Regions from separate parts of the Chryseobacterium sp. D764 genome, predicted to be linked through region 2. Evidence: riboswitches for the same ligand, from Rfam matches in the RefSeq annotation. Region 2 holds a riboswitch; each other region holds the start of a gene.
What was found. Region 2 has a riboswitch for cobalamin ahead of prpB (methylisocitrate lyase). Riboswitches for the same ligand answer to the same signal wherever they lie in the genome.
Positions count from the first base shown of each region.

Region 1 (6,075 bases), 1.6 Mb from region 2:
TCCTGTTCTGATGAGGTGATTCAGCCACTGGAAAAAGATGAAGCATACAATCTGCAGTTTCCTTCTTATTTTACGGAAATGACTTTCGATAAATCAATCAATCCGGTAACCAAAAACGGAGTAGAGCTGGGCCGAAAATTATTCTATGAAGGAAGACTTTCCCGAAACAATACCATTTCATGCGGCTTCTGCCATATTCAGGAAAATGCTTTCACCCATCACGGACATACCGTAAGCCATGGTGTGGATGACAGAATAGGAATCAGAAATGCGCCACCCATTCAGAATATGGCTTTTTTGAAAAGATATATGTGGGACGGTGTTATTCATAACCTCAATGAACAACCGATAAGCCCTATTACAGATGTCAATGAGATGGACAGTTCTATACCGGAAGCCATTTCAAAAATAAAAGATGATCAGAAATATAAAAAACTTTTCAGGGAAGCGTACGGAGATGAAACCATTACCGGAGAAAGAATTCTAAAAGCACTGTCACAGTTTATGGCTTCTTTAATTTCTGCAGATTCAAAATATGACAGGTTCAGGCAGGGAAAAGAGCAGTTTACTTCTACAGAATCTCAGGGAATGGCTTTGTTCGGACAGAAATGTGCCTCTTGCCATAGCGGAGAATTATTTACCGATGAAAGCTTCCGTAATACAGGAATGTATTATAACACCGAGTTCAAAGATGCAGGGCGTTACAGAGTTACTCTTAATCAGGTAGACTGGATGAAATTCCGTGTTCCAAGTTTGAGAAACGTAGAATATACAGCACCTTATATGCATGACGGAAGGTTTTACACATTAGATGCTGTACTCAATTTCTATTCAGAACAGGTGGAAGATAATGCGAATCTTGATCCTCAGCTGAAACAGAATGGTCATACAGGAATAGCCATGAATAGTCAGGAAAAACAGTCGATTATTGCTTTCCTGAAAACATTGTCCGACAAAAGTTTTATATCCAATCCAAAATTTGCAGAATAAATTATAGAAAACATGAAGAAGATTATAGCAATACTATGTTTAATGGTATTTAGCCTGAGCCAGGCAAATCTGGTTAGAGACAGTATGTATATTGCTCAGAATGGCTTTAGCAGAATTGATTTTGATGATGACTGTGATGCATGCGGTTGTGCGGCCGGTAACGGATCATCCGGTTTTGAATCTTTGCTGAATCCACAGTTTATCGGAATCAAATATTTTGCACAGCATTACAAAGCAAAAGAAAATTTATTTGTAAAAGATCTTACACAGGATCAGTATTTTAATACCTTACAGCTTTGGGGAAAAATTCCATTGACTAAAAAACTAAGTGTATATGCAAGTCTGCCATTTCATTTTCATGAAAAAAGGACTATGCAGGGAGATATCAAAATCAACGGAATCGGAGATCTGAACCTGATGGGAATCTATCAGCTAATGAGCTCTAAAGATAATTTCCATCACGTGAGCGGAGGTTTGGGCGTGAAAATTCCTTTGGGAAAGTTTGATGAAAAAGGAGCATCCGGAGTCAATCCGAGTTTTCAGTTGGGAACAGGAAGCTGGGATTATCAGGCGGCTTTGAATTATAAATTTCAAAAGAATAAAGTAGCTGTATTGGTCAATACAGACTATACAATCAAAACGGAAAATAAGAAGAATTACCATTTCGGAAACCAGTGGAACTACGCTGCAACAGGATTTTATCAGGTTGCAGGAAATGAAAAATCTATCTTTTCTGTAAAAACCGGAGTGCAGGGAGAAGTGTATGCTCAGAACAAGCAGTTTGATGAAGCCCTGCCCAATACAGCCGGAAGTGCATTGTATGGGAAGATTGGGTTTGAAGCCTCTTATAAAAAACTGAGCCTGGGAAGTGAACTCATGCTTCCTATGTATACCCATTTGGCTGGTGGTGATATTGAAGCAAAATCCAGATTTAGTATTTTCCTGAATATCGGAATTTAAATAAAACCCCTTTTTAATCATGTTAAAGCTCCTTCGGGAGCTTTAATTGTTTATGAATCATGATTTTAATTGGGGGTTAGGAATAATTTTTTATCTTTGCCGAAATTTGGTGAGCCCTAAAAAGCTCTTAAAAGGGAATCCGGTGAAAATCCGGAACAGACCCGCTGCTGTAAGCTCCGCACCAAGATTTTTGAAGAATATATCCACTGTTTTTTAATGGGAAGGATTTCAAAAATGGAGTAAGTCAGAAGACCTGCCAGAAAATAATCGTTTGACGCTTTCGTGGAATAAAGCTTAGGACATCAATGATTCTGTGCAGTGACAGCTGTGCTTTGTCGTTGTATTCTTATATCCATTAGCGTCTTCATTATCCTAAATGAGCTAATGGCGGCAAAACTAATTACTTCTGCAATTCATAAAGCTGTTTTCACAATACTGGTGTTAACATCTCACCTTTTGTCTTCTCAAACCAAGAAAAAAGACAGTGTTCAGGAAGAATCAATCAAAGGGATCAACCTTTACAAGAAAAACTTCAAAGAAATTCTTCCGGCACAAACCCTGCAGGGCGAGCAGCTGGAAAGACTGAACAGTCATTCTGTAGCAGATGCTCTTCGGTATTTTTCCGGTGTTCAGATCAAAGACTATGGAGGGATTGGCGGATTGAAAACCATTAATGTCCGAAGCCTCGGAAGTCAGCATGTAGGCGTTTTCTATGATGGAATTCAACTGGGAAATGCACAGAACGGACTGGTAGATCTGGGAAGATATTCTTTGGATGATCTGGAAGAAATATCATTGTATAACGGGCAGAAAAGCGAGATTTTTCAGCCGGCAAAAGATTTCGGTTCTTCGGGATCTATCTATTTACAGCCTAAAACGCCTGTATTTAAAGGAATAAAGAAAACCAATCTTGTGATAAGAGCAAAAAGTGCCTCCATAGACCTTTTTAATCCGTCATTCCGATTGGAACAGAAAATTTCAGACAGAACTTCTGCCAGCTTCAGTGGAGAATTTCTGCAAAGTGATGGGATTTACAGATTTCGGTATGCCAAGAAATATCCTGATGGACAGCAGGCTTATGATACAATTGCAAAGAGGCAGGACTCAGATATCAAAGCGAAACGTTTTGAAACTTCGTTAAACGGAACTTTAAATAACGGAAGCTGGAATGTAAGAGGCTATGGTTATATTTCAGACCGTGGAATGCCGGCTCCTATTGTGAATGGCCGTTTTGGAGGAAGAGGAGCAAGACTTTCTGATGAAAATTATTTCGTGCAGGCCAATCTTCGGAAAAAACTGTTTCCCAGATTTGAAACTCAGCTGAAAGCAAAGTTTGCCTACGATTACACTCATTTTATGGATACTGTTCGCTCGCAGTCTATTATTCATACCGATAACACCTATATCCAACGAGAGCTCTATCTTTCCTCATCCAATATCTATTCTATCACATCCAATTGGGATGTCAGTCTGAGCGGGGATTTTCAGTACAATAATCTGGATGCCAATCTGGATAACTTTTCTTATCCTACACGTTACACTACATTGGTTGCATTGGCAACAACGTATCAGTGGAACAGATTCAAGATCCTGGGCAGCCTTTTAGGAACTTTTACTTTTGAAGAAGTAAGAAAAAATAAAAGACCCGGAGACAGCAGAGAATGGACCCCAGCTGTATTTATGAGCTACCAGCCTGAAATAATTCCTGAACTTACTTTAAGAGCTTTCTATAAAAGGATTTTCCGACTGCCAACCTTCAATGATCTGTATTACACTAATATCGGAAATACTTACCTGAAGCCGGAATTTACCAATCAGTATGATGTAGGATTTACGTATCAGAAGAATTATAAAAACCGATTCTTTACATCCTTTTATGCTAAAGTAGACGGTTATTACAACAAAGTACAGGATAAGATTGTTGCAGCCCCTAACGGAAGTATGTTCCGCTGGCTGATGATGAACCTTGGACGGGTTGAAATCATAGGTGCTGACGTGAATGTTCAGGCAGAAATGCAGTTAGGAAAAGTAAAACTGAGACCCTTGCTTTCCTACACTTACCAAAGTGCAAGAGATATGACAGATCCGGAGGATACATTCTACCGAAATCAGATTCCTTACACACCATGGCATAGTGGCTCCTTCACCCTGATGGCGGACTATAAAGACTGGAGTTTCAATTACAGTGCGATGTATGTAGGAGAAAGGTATGATGTGAACCAGGACAACATTCAATACAATTATGTACAGCCTTGGTATACCCATGATCTGTCTGTTCAGAAAAAATTCAACTGGGCGAATCATCAATTTAAAGTAAGCCTTGAGATGAATAATATTTTCAACCAATATTATGATGTAGTGATCAATTATCCGATGCCGGGCAGAAACTTTAAACTTATTCTAAACTTTACCTTATGAGAAAACTAAACTTTTACTTTTTATTTCTTGTCTTAGCTTTTCTTAGTTCATGCCGTACGGATGATATTATTGTCCGCCAGGAAGTGGTAGAGGGACTTCCATCAGAAAATACAGCAATCAAAGGTTTCTACATGCTGAATGAAGGAAATATGGGAAGCAACAAATGTACCTTGGACTTTTTTGATTATACCAAAGGAACCTATTACAGGAACATCTACGCGGAGATTAATCCGAATGTTGTGAAAGAACTGGGAGATGTTGGAAATGATATTAAGATCTACGGAAGCAAGCTGTATATTGTTGTCAATGTTTCCAACAAGATTGAAGTGTTGGATGCCAAAACAGCCAAACGTATTACTTCTATTCCATTACAGAACTGCCGTTATTTAACCTTTAAAGGAGGGAAAGCTTATGCCAGCAGCTATGCAGGTCCGGTAGCGGTTAATCCAAAAGCACCCAAAGGAAAAATTGTGGAAATTGATACAGTTTCTCTTTCCATCCAGCGTGAAGTGGTAGTAGGGTATCAACCGGAAGAAATGGAAATTGTAGGGAATAAATTATTTGTGGCCAATTCCGGAGGATACAAAGCTCCTGATTACGACAATACCGTTTCTGTAATAGACCTGAACACTTTTACTGAAATCCAAAAATTAAATGTTGCGATTAATCTTCACCACATTAAAAAAGATAATTACGGTGATCTGTACGTGAGTTCAAGAGGAGATTATTATAACGTTCCTTCCAGCCTATACCTTATAGATGCAGCAACAGGAATTGTTAAAAAAGATTTCCACCTCGCAGTGAGTGAAATGACAATCGTTAATGATAAACTCTATTTCTACGGAAATGAATTCAATTACAACACACACAGCTATAAGAAGAGCTTTGGGATCATTGATGTAAAAACAGAACAAATTATTGCCAACAGCATTTTTGACAAAGAATACGAAACTGCGATTAAAACACCTTACGGAATTGCTGTAAACCCAATCACAGAAGATATCTATATGACAGATGCCAGAAATTATGTTTCTATGGGATTTGTCTATTGCTTTGATAAAAACGGACATTTTAAATGGAAAACAGAAGGCGGAAATATCCCTGCCCACTTTACCTTTTTATACAAATAACCAAACTTTAAGAAATGAAGAGAAATACCTTTACTTATTTAAAAATCGGAGTTTTATCATGTTTCCTGGCAGGTGTAATAGCCTGTAAGCACGATGATGAAGAGGAGTTTACCTTTAACGGTCTTGATGATTCTTATTCCATTGAACGTTTAAAGGTTTTGAGTATTCCAACCAATGCTTCAGGATCGGTTACGTGGAGTATCAATGATTCTATTATCTCTCAAAATTCAGAACTTGAATTTATCAGCCCAACAGCAGATGCTTATCCGCTGACTTTAAAAATTAATAACAAAGGAAACGAACAGGTTTATCATTCTAAAATCATTGTTACCAAAGAGAAAACACCTTACAGTAAATATATTGCTAAAGTATTGGAATTCCGTCCTGCTGTAGGACAGTTCATGAATGAAATTCCGGAATATATGCCTGGAAATACCGCTGCAAATATGCTTCAGAAAGCAAACGAATCGTTGGTGGGAGGTAATTCTACCATGATCAGTCTGGGCGGATATGGCGGATATGTGGTTTTCGGTTTTGATCATACCATTCCGAATTTGAACGGAAGAGATTTTAAAGT
Region 1 is NZ_CP079219.1:3,684,978-3,691,052, forward strand. It holds gene KYG33_RS16685 (cytochrome-c peroxidase) at 1-990, shown strand, start outside; gene KYG33_RS16690 (transporter) at 1,003-1,950, shown strand; cobalamin riboswitch at 2,041-2,226, shown strand; gene KYG33_RS16695 (TonB-dependent receptor plug domain-containing protein) at 2,335-4,368, shown strand; gene KYG33_RS16700 (YncE family protein) at 4,365-5,498, shown strand; gene KYG33_RS16705 (cell surface protein) at 5,513-6,075, shown strand, end outside.
Region 1: another riboswitch for cobalamin. It lies ahead of KYG33_RS16695 (TonB-dependent receptor plug domain-containing protein); the one in region 2 lies ahead of prpB (methylisocitrate lyase).

Region 2 (6,075 bases):
ATGCCTATTCATTAGAAATAAATCATATAAGATCCCCAGGAAATATTATCCCGTTATCATTACAGCTGCTTTTGGAAAATGCAGTTCAGCATAATCTTGGAACGCTTACAAATCCAGTTGTAGTCACCATAAATCTGGATCAGACAATAACCGTTTCAAATAATGTTATACCGAAGCGTAACAGTAAAAAAACGTCTGGAAGAGCGTTGAACAATCTTAAAGAACAATATACGTTATTAACCGACCGACAGGTAGAAATATTAAAAACAGAAACCGGATTTTCAGTAACACTTCCTATAATTCCAGTATAAAAATATGATAAAAGTTATAATTATCGAAGACGAAATTCCTGCCAGAAACAAATTAAAACGTTTTATCAGCGAATTGGAAGAACCGGTTGAGATCGTTGCAGAGATTGATACCGTAGAAGAAGCCGTTACTTTTTTTAAAAATTCAACAGTAGACCTGATCTTTTCTGATATAGAATTATTGGATGGAAATGCCTTTGAAATCTACAGTCAGGTGAACATTTCAAGCCCGATAATTTTCACAACCGCTTACGATCAGTATTGGATGAATGCCTTTGAAAGTAATGGTATAGAATATCTTTTAAAACCATTTTCACAGGAACGTTTCCAAAAAGCATGGGGTAAATTTCTTTTATTAAGAACTTCTGCATCAGAACAGAATGATGTCCTGATAAAACTTCAGCAAATGCTCAATAACAGTCATCCAGAGAAAAAATATAAAAAAAGATTTACGGTCTCCTCACATCAGGGAACTTATTTTGTAAATACTGAAGAGATCACTTTCTTTGAAGCAGAAGAGGGAATTGTCTTTGCTTTTGATACTGCAGGAAAAAAACATCTGCTTAATGAATCTACACTAAAAGAAATTGAAAATCAGCTTAGTCCTTCGGATTTTTTCAGAATTAACCGAAGTGAAATCGTTCAGAAAATACATATTGAAAGGATAGAGCGTTACAACAGAAATACACAGTCTATCCAGATAAAAGGACATAAAATCCACCTTATCACAAGCCAGAGTAATACCTCTGCTTTCAGAAAATGGATTGAAGAATAAAGATTAAATTTTTGACTGAAAATGATATAAAAAAGATCATTTGAAGCCAGAAAATGAGCATCCATTATCGCTAAAAAAAAAGTTTTAAAAAACGCTTCAATTCCAGAATGAAAAACAATAACAAGTAGACAGTTTCTTTGAACTTGTCTGATTTTTTCACGACATATCTTGTGGATTTTGTAACAAAAAATGGGCAGGATAATCTAAATTATAATGTCTGTTGGGTGAAGAATGTATTTTTAATAATAACATAATCAATGGATTATGATTAAATAATTATTGTTTGCATAAAATATCTTTCATGTTTTTATAAAATACCTATATTTACCACCAAGGAGTTCTTAACATCTTCTTTATCAACCGAAACTGGTTACACTTAGCTGTGTCTTAAAAGGGAATCGTGTGCAAATCACGAACTGTCGCGCAACTGTAAGTAACATCAAGGTTTTTATCAAAAAAGGTCCACTGTATACCTCGTTATATGGGAAGGGCGATAAAAACTGTTACAAGTCAGGAGACCTGCCTATTTCGAATTGACGATGCTTTCGCGGTCTGAAGCTTATAGTCAGGTATGATACGATATGGATAACAGTGGGATCAATATATTTTGTCAGCTCGTGTTATTTTTATGATGCAGATAAGTAGTGGAGTGGTATGCTCTTTCATTATCGTGTATTCATCGTATTTTTCCTTTTCCATATTTTTCTTTCTCACAGGCATTGTGAAGTTTATCAGGAACTTTTTATGAGGATTTAATCAATATAAAAAGTTAAAAAAATGTATCCATTCGATTTCGATTATTCATACAGCAGCAGACTTGGAAATAAACAGATTGGCACGGAGATAATGGCTCTGAATTCCGGATTACAAAAATCGATTAAAACAAATCAGTTATTTTTTGATTTCCTTTTTAACATATCATGCAATGCCGGTAGCTATTGTGATGCCTGTTCATGGTTTTCTGTAAAACAAATTTCAACTAAACAATAAATATTATAATGACTACAAGTGAAAGTTTGAAGTCTCCCGGTATGAAATTTCGGGAGGCCATGCGAAAAGAAAGTCCCCTTCAGATTGTTGGCACCATCAATGCCAATCATGCATTGTTAGCACAGCAGGCAGGTTTTAATGCAATTTATCTTTCAGGAGGAGGTGTTGCCGCGGGTTCTCTAGGGATTCCGGATCTAGGAATTACCACGCTGGAAGATGTATTGATTGATGTTCAGCGTATCACGAATGTTTGTGATGTACCGCTCATGGTAGATGTTGATACCGGATTCGGACCTTCAGCATTCAATGTGGCAAGAACTGTAAAGTCACTGATTAAAGCTGGAGCTGCGGCCCTCCATATTGAAGACCAGGTAGGGGCAAAACGCTGTGGACACCGCCCGGGAAAAGAAGTGGTAACCAAAGAAGAAATGGTAGACAGAGTGAAAGCAGCGGTAGATGCCCGTACCGATGAAAATTTTGTAATTGGTGCCCGTACCGATGCATTTGCTAATGAAGGATTGGAAAAAACATTGGAAAGAGCAGCAGCTTATAAAGAAGCTGGAGCAGATTTTATTTTTGCAGAAGCCGTTCCTGACTTAAGCTTTTATCACAAGTTTGTTGAAGCCGCAGGAGTTCCAGTGCTGGCTAATATTACCGAATTCGGGATGATCAGAATGTACACGGTGGAAGAATTAAAAAATGCAGGCGTGGGACTGATCCTTTATCCGCTTTCTGCTTTCCGTGCTGCCAATAAAGCCGCTCAAAATGTATATGAACACCTTCGTAAAGACGGAACACAGATCAATGTATTGGATACTATGCAAACCAGGGAAGAACTCTATCAAAGCATCGGATACTATGACTACGAACAAAAATTAGACAACCTTTTTAAACAAAATAATTGATAATGTCAACTAACAGTGAACCCACATTTAAACCTAAAAAAAGCGTTGCGCTTTCAGGGGTAGCAGCAGGTAATACGGCTCTTTGCAGTGTCGGAAAAAGTGGAAACGATCTCCATTACAGAGGATATGATATTCTGGATCTGGCAGAGAAAGCACAGTTTGAAGAAGTAGCTTATCTTTTGATCTACGGCCAGCTGCCAACCGGAGCACAATTGAAAAACTATAAAGCCAAACTAAAATCTTTGAGAGGGCTACCTCATTCTGTGAGAAATATTCTTAAGAGTATTCCTGCAGCGGCTCATCCCATGGATGTCATGCGTTCCATGGTTTCTGCTATCGGAAGTATTCAGCCGGAAAAAGATGATCATAATATGGCGGGAGCAAGAGATATTGCAGACAAATTACTGGCATCTTTCAGCTCAGGTCTGTTATATTGGTATCATTATACCCATAATGGAAAAGAAATTGACGTAGAAACCGATGATGATACAATAGGAGGGCATTTCCTTCACCTGCTGCATGGGAAAAAACCTGCAGATTCCTGGGTAAAAGCAATGGAAATCTCGTTAAACCTCTATGCAGAACATGAATTTAATGCCTCAACATTTACCAGCCGTGTGATTGCCGGAACAGGATCTGATATTTACTCTGCAATTACCGGAGCAATTGGTGCTTTGAGAGGACCTAAACATGGTGGGGCAAATGAAGTTGCTTTTGAAATCCAAAGCCGCTACAATTCTCCTGATGAAGCAGAAAGCGATATTCGCAAGCGTATTGTGAACAAAGAAGTGATTATTGGCTTTGGACACCCGGTGTATACCATTTCAGATCCGAGAAACGTCGTGATTAAAAAAGTGGCGAAAGAACTTTCTGAAGAAGCAGGAGATATGCTGCTGTATAATATTGCTGAAAGATTGGAAACGATCATGTGGGAAGAAAAGAAAATGTTCCCGAATCTGGATTGGTTCTCCGCTGTTTCTTACCATCTGATGGGAGTGCCTACTCTGATGTTTACTCCGTTATTTGTCATTTCAAGAGTGACCGGATGGAGTGCTCATATTATAGAACAGAGACAGGATGGAAAGATTATCCGTCCAAGTGCCAATTATACAGGGCCTGAAAACAAAGAATTTGTGTCCATCAACGACCGGAAATAATGGAAAATAGAATGTCGGAAATGAAAAAACAATAATTCATTTTCAATTTTCCACTCTTAACTTTTAATTAATTAAAATTTTTCAATAATAAAAAATGAGTTCACACATCTCAAACGAAAGACCACAACCCGATCAGGTATTAACAGACATTGCAGACTATGTTTTAAATTACGAAATTAAAAATGACTTAGCATGGAAGACCGCTCACTACTGTCTTCTGGATACAATCGGCTGTGGGCTGGAAGCATTGACTTACCCGGCATGTACAAAACTTTTAGGACCTGTGGTAAAAGGGACAGTAGTTCCTAACGGCGCAAAAGTACCGGGTACCCAATTCCAGCTGGATCCCATTCAGGCAGCGTTCAATATCGGAGCGATCATCCGTTGGCTGGACTTCAATGATACATGGCTGGCAGCAGAATGGGGACATCCTTCTGATAACCTTGGAGGGATTCTGGCGACCGCAGACTGGTTATCCAGAACAAATATTGCAGAAGGAAAATCACCTTTAAAAATGAAACAGGTACTGGAAGCAATGATCATGGCTCACGAAATTCAGGGCGTAATGGCATTGGAAAATTCATTCAATAAAGTAGGACTGGATCACGTTTTATTGGTAAAATTAGCTTCCACAGCAGTTGTAGGAAAGCTGGTCGGATTAAACCGTGATGAAATTGTCAATGCCGTGTCACTGGCTTTTGTGGACGGACAGTCTTTAAGAACTTACCGTCACGCTCCCAATACAGGTTCCCGTAAATCATGGGCGGCAGGAGATGCTACCTCAAGGGCAGTACGTCTTGCCCTGATTGCAAAAACAGGAGAAATGGGCTATCCATCTGTATTGACAGCAAAAACATGGGGATTCTATGATGTTTCCTTCAAAGGGAATGAATTCAAATTCCAGAGAGAATACAGTTCTTATGTAATGGAAAATGTACTCTTTAAAATTTCTTTCCCTGCCGAATTTCACTCGCAGACTGCAGTAGAAGCCGCAATGACATTACACGCAACTTTAAGAGGCCTTGGAAAAACAACAAATGATATCAAAAAAATTACCATCCGTACCCATGAAGCTGCTATTAGAATTATTGACAAAAAAGGTCCGTTAAATAACCCTGCTGACCGTGACCACTGCATCCAATATATGGTGGCTGTACCATTGATCTATGGAAGACTTACGGCTGCCGATTATGAAGATAACATCGCTTCAGATCCAAGAATTGATGCACTTCGTGACAAAATTGAATGTGTGGAAGATGTTCAGTTTACTGCAGATTATCATGATCCGGAAAAACGCTCCATTGCCAATGCGATGACGGTAGAACTTAATGACGGAACTGTTTTAGACGAAATAGTGGTAGAATATCCTATTGGTCACAAACGAAGAAGAGACGAAGGTATTCCTGAACTGATCAAGAAATATAAAGTTAATCTTGCTCGTATTTTCCCGGAAAAACAACAAAGAACAATCCTTGAAAATTCATTGGAATATGACACATTAGTGAATCTTAACGTCAATGAATTTGTAGATCTTTTAGTCATTTAAAATCAAAAGAGATGGAGAATTGAATATCAAAACGTTTTTAAAGAATAGTCGATATTTTTTTGAAAAATGATCAGTTCTCCATTCTCATTTTTATGATTAAAACTTTCAATGCTCCATTTTAATTAAAAAAACTATGTCACAAAAAATAAAAATATTAATCAATGGAAATTTTACAGAAAGTAAAACGAAAAACTATCTTCCTGTAGAAAATCCTGCTTCACAGGAGATTCTGGCAGAAGTTCCTCTCACGGAATTGTCTGAAATAGATGAAGCTATTGAAGCCGCTGCAGAAGCTTTCAAAATATGGAAAGAAGTTGCCACTCCGGAAAGAGCAAGACTATTTCTGAAATACCAGCATCTTTTAAAAGAACATCAAAAAGAAATTGCGGAAATC
Region 2 is NZ_CP079219.1:363,002-369,076, forward strand. It holds gene KYG33_RS01530 (sensor histidine kinase) at 1-311, shown strand, start outside; gene KYG33_RS01535 (LytR/AlgR family response regulator transcription factor) at 316-1,083, shown strand; cobalamin riboswitch at 1,434-1,625, shown strand; gene prpB (methylisocitrate lyase) at 2,082-2,978, shown strand; gene prpC (2-methylcitrate synthase) at 2,981-4,135, shown strand; gene KYG33_RS01550 (bifunctional 2-methylcitrate dehydratase/aconitate hydratase) at 4,230-5,681, shown strand; gene KYG33_RS01555 (CoA-acylating methylmalonate-semialdehyde dehydrogenase) at 5,815-6,075, shown strand, end outside.

Region 3 (6,075 bases), 1.6 Mb from region 2:
GTAGAGGGTTCCTTCCACTACATCCAGTTTTCCTTTTTTCAGTTCGTCAATAAGATCAGAAACATACATTTCGCGATTATTGATGAGACTTAGAATACAGAATTCCAGAATTCCTTTTCGCATTTGCGCTTTGGTATTTTCGGTATTCATCTTTGATAAGTTTTGTTAATTAGTTATATAATTTTCGAAGTTCGGAACCTAGCTAGTTGTACCTATTTCGATTTTACATTACAAAGATATGTAAATAAAATGGTATTATGCAATACAAAGTAGTGAAATTTTTAAAATAAATAGTATAAATATTTGATAATCAGATTTATAAATTTTACTATGAATTTTGATAAGAATGAATTTGATCAAAAAATGTTTAAATTTTAAATGAAAATGAAAGAAATAAAGAGAAAAAAAGTTATCATTCATTAATTATTGCTCATTACCCAAGATATAGCCCCGATAGCAGCGGTTACCTCACAGCGGCTTGGGTTCAGGTACGGAGCGAGGAGTATGAGCGTATAGCGGGAAATAGCTTCTTATTACTGAACACTCTTTTATTTAAAGGCTGTTAAAATGTTTCAGATCCTTACAGATAATAAGGCCGGAATTTTGAGATCGGTATTATGATTCGTATTTTTGTTAGGAAAAAAACACCTAAATCACTTACTATTACCATGAATTTATTCAATAAGTATAAACATTTACCGGCTTTTGTTTTACTGGGGCCTGCATGTTTCGGACAATATCAGTTTGAGGTTAAAAATGCATCAAAGAATTATGATGCAATCATCCAGGTAGAAAATTGCTATGATGACCGGTGCAGCGGCAAAGGAACTGTAGAATTGTTTGATCATAAAAATACAAAGGTACAGACTTTTGCATCGGATAATCTGGTGTTGGAAACAGATCAGACTGAAAAGCCCAGGCTGGGAAAAATGATCCAGCTGACAAATAAACAGAACTCTGTAATCATTAATGATTTTAATTTTGACGGAACTGAAGATATAGCGGTAAGGAACGGGAATATGGGAAACTATAGCGCTGCTTCCTATGACGTTTATGTATTCAACAGTACAAGAATGGCATTTGTGAAGAGTAAAGAACTTACGGATCTTGCGTCCAGTGCTCTTGATATTTTTGATGTGGATGTGAAACGTAAGCGCCTGATCTCCTATGGAAAATCTGGCTGTTGTGATATTTTTACCACTGAATATGCTGTTGTTCCCAATAAAGGACTTGATAAAGTCTTTGAAAAAGAAGAAGATATGACGGTAGAAGGCCGCGTAAAAGTGATCACTAAAGAAAAGATCAATAATAAGTGGGTAACCAAAACAAAGGTGTACCCTTCAGAACAATATAATAGAGAAAAGTAAGATGAAAATTCAGAAAGAGATTGATTTTATCCTGGCAGTGGATGCCTTGAAAAATGTACAGCGAAGAAATTATAATGCTGACGATTCCCGAAGAGAGAATACTGCGGAACATTCATGGCAGATCATCATTCTGGCTCAGATTCTTTATCCATATGCTAAAAACCGTGCAGATATTGATCTGTTGAGAGTGATAAGAATGCTTTCCATTCACGATTTGGTAGAGATAGAAGCTGGGGATACCTTTATTTTTGATGAAAAAGCAATGGTAGGGAAGTTTGACAGAGAGAAAGCATCTGCACAAAAGATTTTCGGTATCCTGGATGAGCCTTTGCGTACAGAGTTCTTCAATCTATGGCTTGAGTTTGAAGATGAGAAAACACCGGATGCTATTTTTGCCTGTGGAATCGACAGAATTATGCCATTTATCTTAAATTCTCATACTTCAGGAAAAAGCTGGACGGAAGCCGGAGTAACAGAAAAACAAATCCGGAATATGCTTGAAAATGCTATCAGCAGAGCATCGGATGAAATGGGAGAAGCCTTTGAACTGCTGCTGAGCAGAAGCCTGGAAACTGAAAAAGTTGTGAAATAAATTTATTGAAAATAGAATAATTTTCGGGCGGCCTTTGGCCGCCCGAAAATTTATCATTTATAGTATCTGGATTGGTTTCTTGAATTCGTCAATCGCTACAAAAGTAAAATCACCTACAATGGCTTTTTCTCTTTCATAGGAATACATCTGCTCGGTATAGATCTCAACATTTACTTTCATACTTGTTTTTCCTACGTATGAAACTTTGCCAATCAGTTCAACAATAGTTCCGGCTGGAATAGGTTTCTTGAAATCGATCTTGTCACTGCTCACTGTTACCACTCTTTTTCTGGCAAATCGTGTGGCTGTAATAAAAGCTACTTCGTCCATCAGCTGCATGGCCGTACCACCAAAAAGGGTATCGTAATGATTGGTTGTGTTAGGGAAAACCGCTTTAAAGATTCTGGTTTCGGATGCTTCAATTCTTTCTTCTGTAGTCATATATCATTATTAATTAAAGCGAAATGAAAACGATATTAAAACAACAGAATAATGACAGGAACTTAAAGAACCCCCTGAAACAATCCATCAGATCAATACAACTTCAAATCGCGAAAGTTATTTGTTTAAAGAAATAGGCAGGTCTCCTGACTTGTAACATCTTTTATCTCCTTCCCATGCCTCGCACAGTGGATCTTTGATAAAGATTTCAGTTACTTACAGTTGCGCGACAGTCCGTGATTTTCACACGGTTCCCTTTTAATCTGCAGTGATGCAGAACCAATTCCTGTGATGAATAAGCGTAAAACTTTTCGAGTGCAAAAATAATGAATTTATTCCGGATTATGGTAAATAATCTGGCTGATTACTCTTCCTTTCTTGATGGTCCACAGCGTGGTGTATCTGTTTTCTCCTGAACCGTTTATCATGTATAAGAAAATATTATCGGTGTCCAGGGATGTTACGCCAATATTCTCAAAATCCATAGTAGGCTGGAACATGTTTTTGATGGCTTCTCTTACAAAGACAGAACCTCTTCCGGGTTGTTGTACTCTGATTGATTTGATCTCAGTCATTCCTTCAGGAAGATCATTTCCGATTCCCCAAGGTTTTACTTTATCAATGGTAAGAAGTTTTCCTTCCGCATCTTTTTCCTTTTTACGGTAGCCGGCATTGGAAGGGTAGATATCAATCACAACTTTGCTTCTTTGGGCAGTAGGAACTTTTGGATCAGAATTATCTGTGAAAATAAGTGATTTTCCGTTTTTGGACCTGGAGGGAGTATAGGCCGGAAGCTGGTCTATATAAGCAATACGTTCTTTATTGACCATTCCTTCTTTGTCCAGTGTTTCATAACGTACAAATGGTTTGTCTTCATCCTGTTTTTCAGGATATTTGATCCAGATCCACTCTGTTTCTCCGGGAGCAGGTTTTACATAAACAAATACATCTCCTTTACGCATACGGATCTTATCTACAATTTTTCTGTAATTGTCTTTATGAACCCGTACATTGGCATATCCTTCTTCAGCTTTTACAACTCCGAAAGGAACTTTATTCTGCCCTTTTACAAAGGCTATAGATAAAATACTGAAAGCGGATAAATAGAATGCTTTGTTTATGAAAGTCATCATGAAAATTTTTTGATCCCCCAAATATATAAATTAAATGCTTTTCAGGAGATAATTTATACCATTGCAGTTCTTTAAAATCTTGTATTTGTTTCAGATGGATTAAAAATGCAGATATCTTATGGGATTATTTTGTATAATAGGTGTGATTTTTGGCTTGTAATTTAAAATGTATTGATAAAATATAACAATAAATGAAATATTTATAAGAATTATTTCAAAAAATGCTCTATTTTTCAGGAGAATTTAAAAACTAATAAACATGACAAAAAGACTACTTTATGTATTCTCTTTTATTTTGGGTATTTCAAGCTTTCAGGCAGAAAACAAGATAGAAGCAGGATCAAAATCTTTATTTTATTGTGATACAAATGCTCCAACAGATGTTGTGGTATCAAATGTTAGCCTTACTTCCGCAACGGTTACCTGGACTGCCGACCCAAATACTCCGAACAATTATGTAAGATACCGGAAAGCTGGCAGTACCACCTGGATGATAGCAACGGGATTGTCTGGGCAAAATGTGTTTACTATTGGTATGTTAGAGCCCTGTACAATTTATGAAGTACAAGTTGCAAAAATATGTAACACGATAACGGGAACATGGTCCACTCCTATATTTTTTACAACAGTCATCAATTACTGTGCAAGCGCTTCTACAGATACCAGCATGATGCATATTTCCAATGTGACAGTAAACTCCACAGGGGTTACGGCTCCCATGGTCAGCAACTCCGGCTCATCCAACTATACAGATTACAGAAGCGATGTAAGCCGTAGAATAAAGTTTTTTGTAGGAAGTGTGGGCAATAAACTTTCGGTAAGTAATAGCTGGACCGGAACTCCAGGTACAACAACGGTAACTGCATGGATAGATCTCAATGCTAACGGCATTTTTGAATCCAGTGAAAGAGTAATGGTTGCCAATAATGTTACTCAGGCAGCTCCGGCTGTGTCTGTATTTAATATTCCAAGTTTTGCAACACTGACAACGTGTGGTACTGTAATGCGAGTGGTTTCAAGTCAAACTACACCTACAGATGCTTGTGGGACATTCACCTATGGCGAGGTTGAAGATTATGGGGTAGATATTATAAATCTCACACTAAGCGTTGGAGAATCAGTAAAATCTGTACAGCCTGAAATTTATCCTAATCCGGCATCTGATATTTTAAATATTTCCGGCACTTCAGAAGCAGCAAATTTTGAAATTTATAATGCTGTGGGACAAAAAACAGGAGAAGGTAAAGTTTCAGATCATAAAGTGAGCCTTCATCACCTTTCAAAAGGTGTTTATTTCATCCAGCTGAAAGACAGAGAAAGAGTAACCCGACTAAAATTCATTAAGAAATAAAATGAAAAAAGAGTGTTTGAAAAAACACTCTTTTTTTATCTGCAATATAGTTTTTAAGATTCTGTATTTTGTTGTGTAGAACCATAAATGGCTTGGGGATTATTTTTCAGAAAGTAAGAAAAGATCCCATAGAATAAAAGAACGAAAAGATATAAAACGGAACATAGATAAAACGCAGTCCCGAAACCATAGCTGATCGAAATATCACTTCCAAATCCCATCGCTATTTTATTATTTCCAAATCCTTCCATATTAGATTGAAATGTCAGATAAAAAATAAGTAAAGAGGCGAGTCCTATAATAGAAAGAATAATATGATACAGATATTTCTTTCTGACATTCTTCATCACCTGAACAAGAATTCCTGCAATAGCAGCCAAAAATGCAATGATGATCAATGGGTTAGGAGGAATGTTTTGCTTGTCTTTTTTATTCTTGGGTTCGTTCAGAGGCGAATATTCAATATCTGTGTCTGAAGATGTATCTGCTTCTGCTTTATCATTTCCAAGTGCGGCGCCAAAAGGTGAGCTTTTTTTGAGGCTTTCCTTCATTCGCTCATTGATAGCCTTTTTGGAAACTCCTGTTATAAGATCAGTTCCTTTGACAGACATTAATGTTGTATCTCCACATTTTATCAGGAAAAACGGAAAGAAAAAACATAGAATAATAATCGTATAACTGGGTATTGGTAAAAGGTCTGAAAGTGCTTTTAATGGTTTCATAAATTATAGTTTTATATAAAAATAGAAAAAATTTAGGATTAAATAGAAAAGGGAGAGCACCTTCTGGCACTCTCCCTTGTTATTTGCATTTACTTAATTTTCGGATTAATTAGATTCTCTCAAGTTCATCCGCATTAATTGTTGTTTTGAAAGTTCCGTAATTAACAATCACTTTGTTTCGGGAAATCTTTTCGATAGTTCCTACACTGGTACTTCCTGTAATACGAACACGCTGTCCAATCTTCATCCAAAGAGCACGGTCGCTTTTACGCTGTTCTTCCAGTTTTTCATTGGTTTCTGCAATTTTTTCAATGACTTCCTCCTTTTTCAGCTGTTGAGTAATTTTTCTCTTAACAACCTGCAGGCGTTTTGTTTCATCTTTGTCATGGCCCAATTTTCTGAATTTCTCTTGCTCAAGAAGCTTTACAAAGTCTTTTACAACATCCTTTCTGGATTTTCCCTTTGTATA
Region 3 is NZ_CP079219.1:1,935,100-1,941,174, reverse strand. It holds gene KYG33_RS08715 (PadR family transcriptional regulator) at 1-150, opposite strand, end outside; gene KYG33_RS08710 (XAC2610-related protein) at 669-1,367, shown strand; gene KYG33_RS08705 (HD domain-containing protein) at 1,369-1,959, shown strand; gene KYG33_RS08700 (acyl-CoA thioesterase) at 2,017-2,400, opposite strand; cobalamin riboswitch at 2,519-2,699, opposite strand; gene KYG33_RS08695 (hypothetical protein) at 2,733-3,533, opposite strand; gene KYG33_RS08690 (GEVED domain-containing protein) at 3,793-4,884, shown strand; gene KYG33_RS08685 (hypothetical protein) at 4,938-5,606, opposite strand; gene KYG33_RS08680 (endonuclease MutS2) at 5,716-6,075, opposite strand, start outside.
Region 3: another riboswitch for cobalamin. It lies ahead of KYG33_RS08700 (acyl-CoA thioesterase); the one in region 2 lies ahead of prpB (methylisocitrate lyase).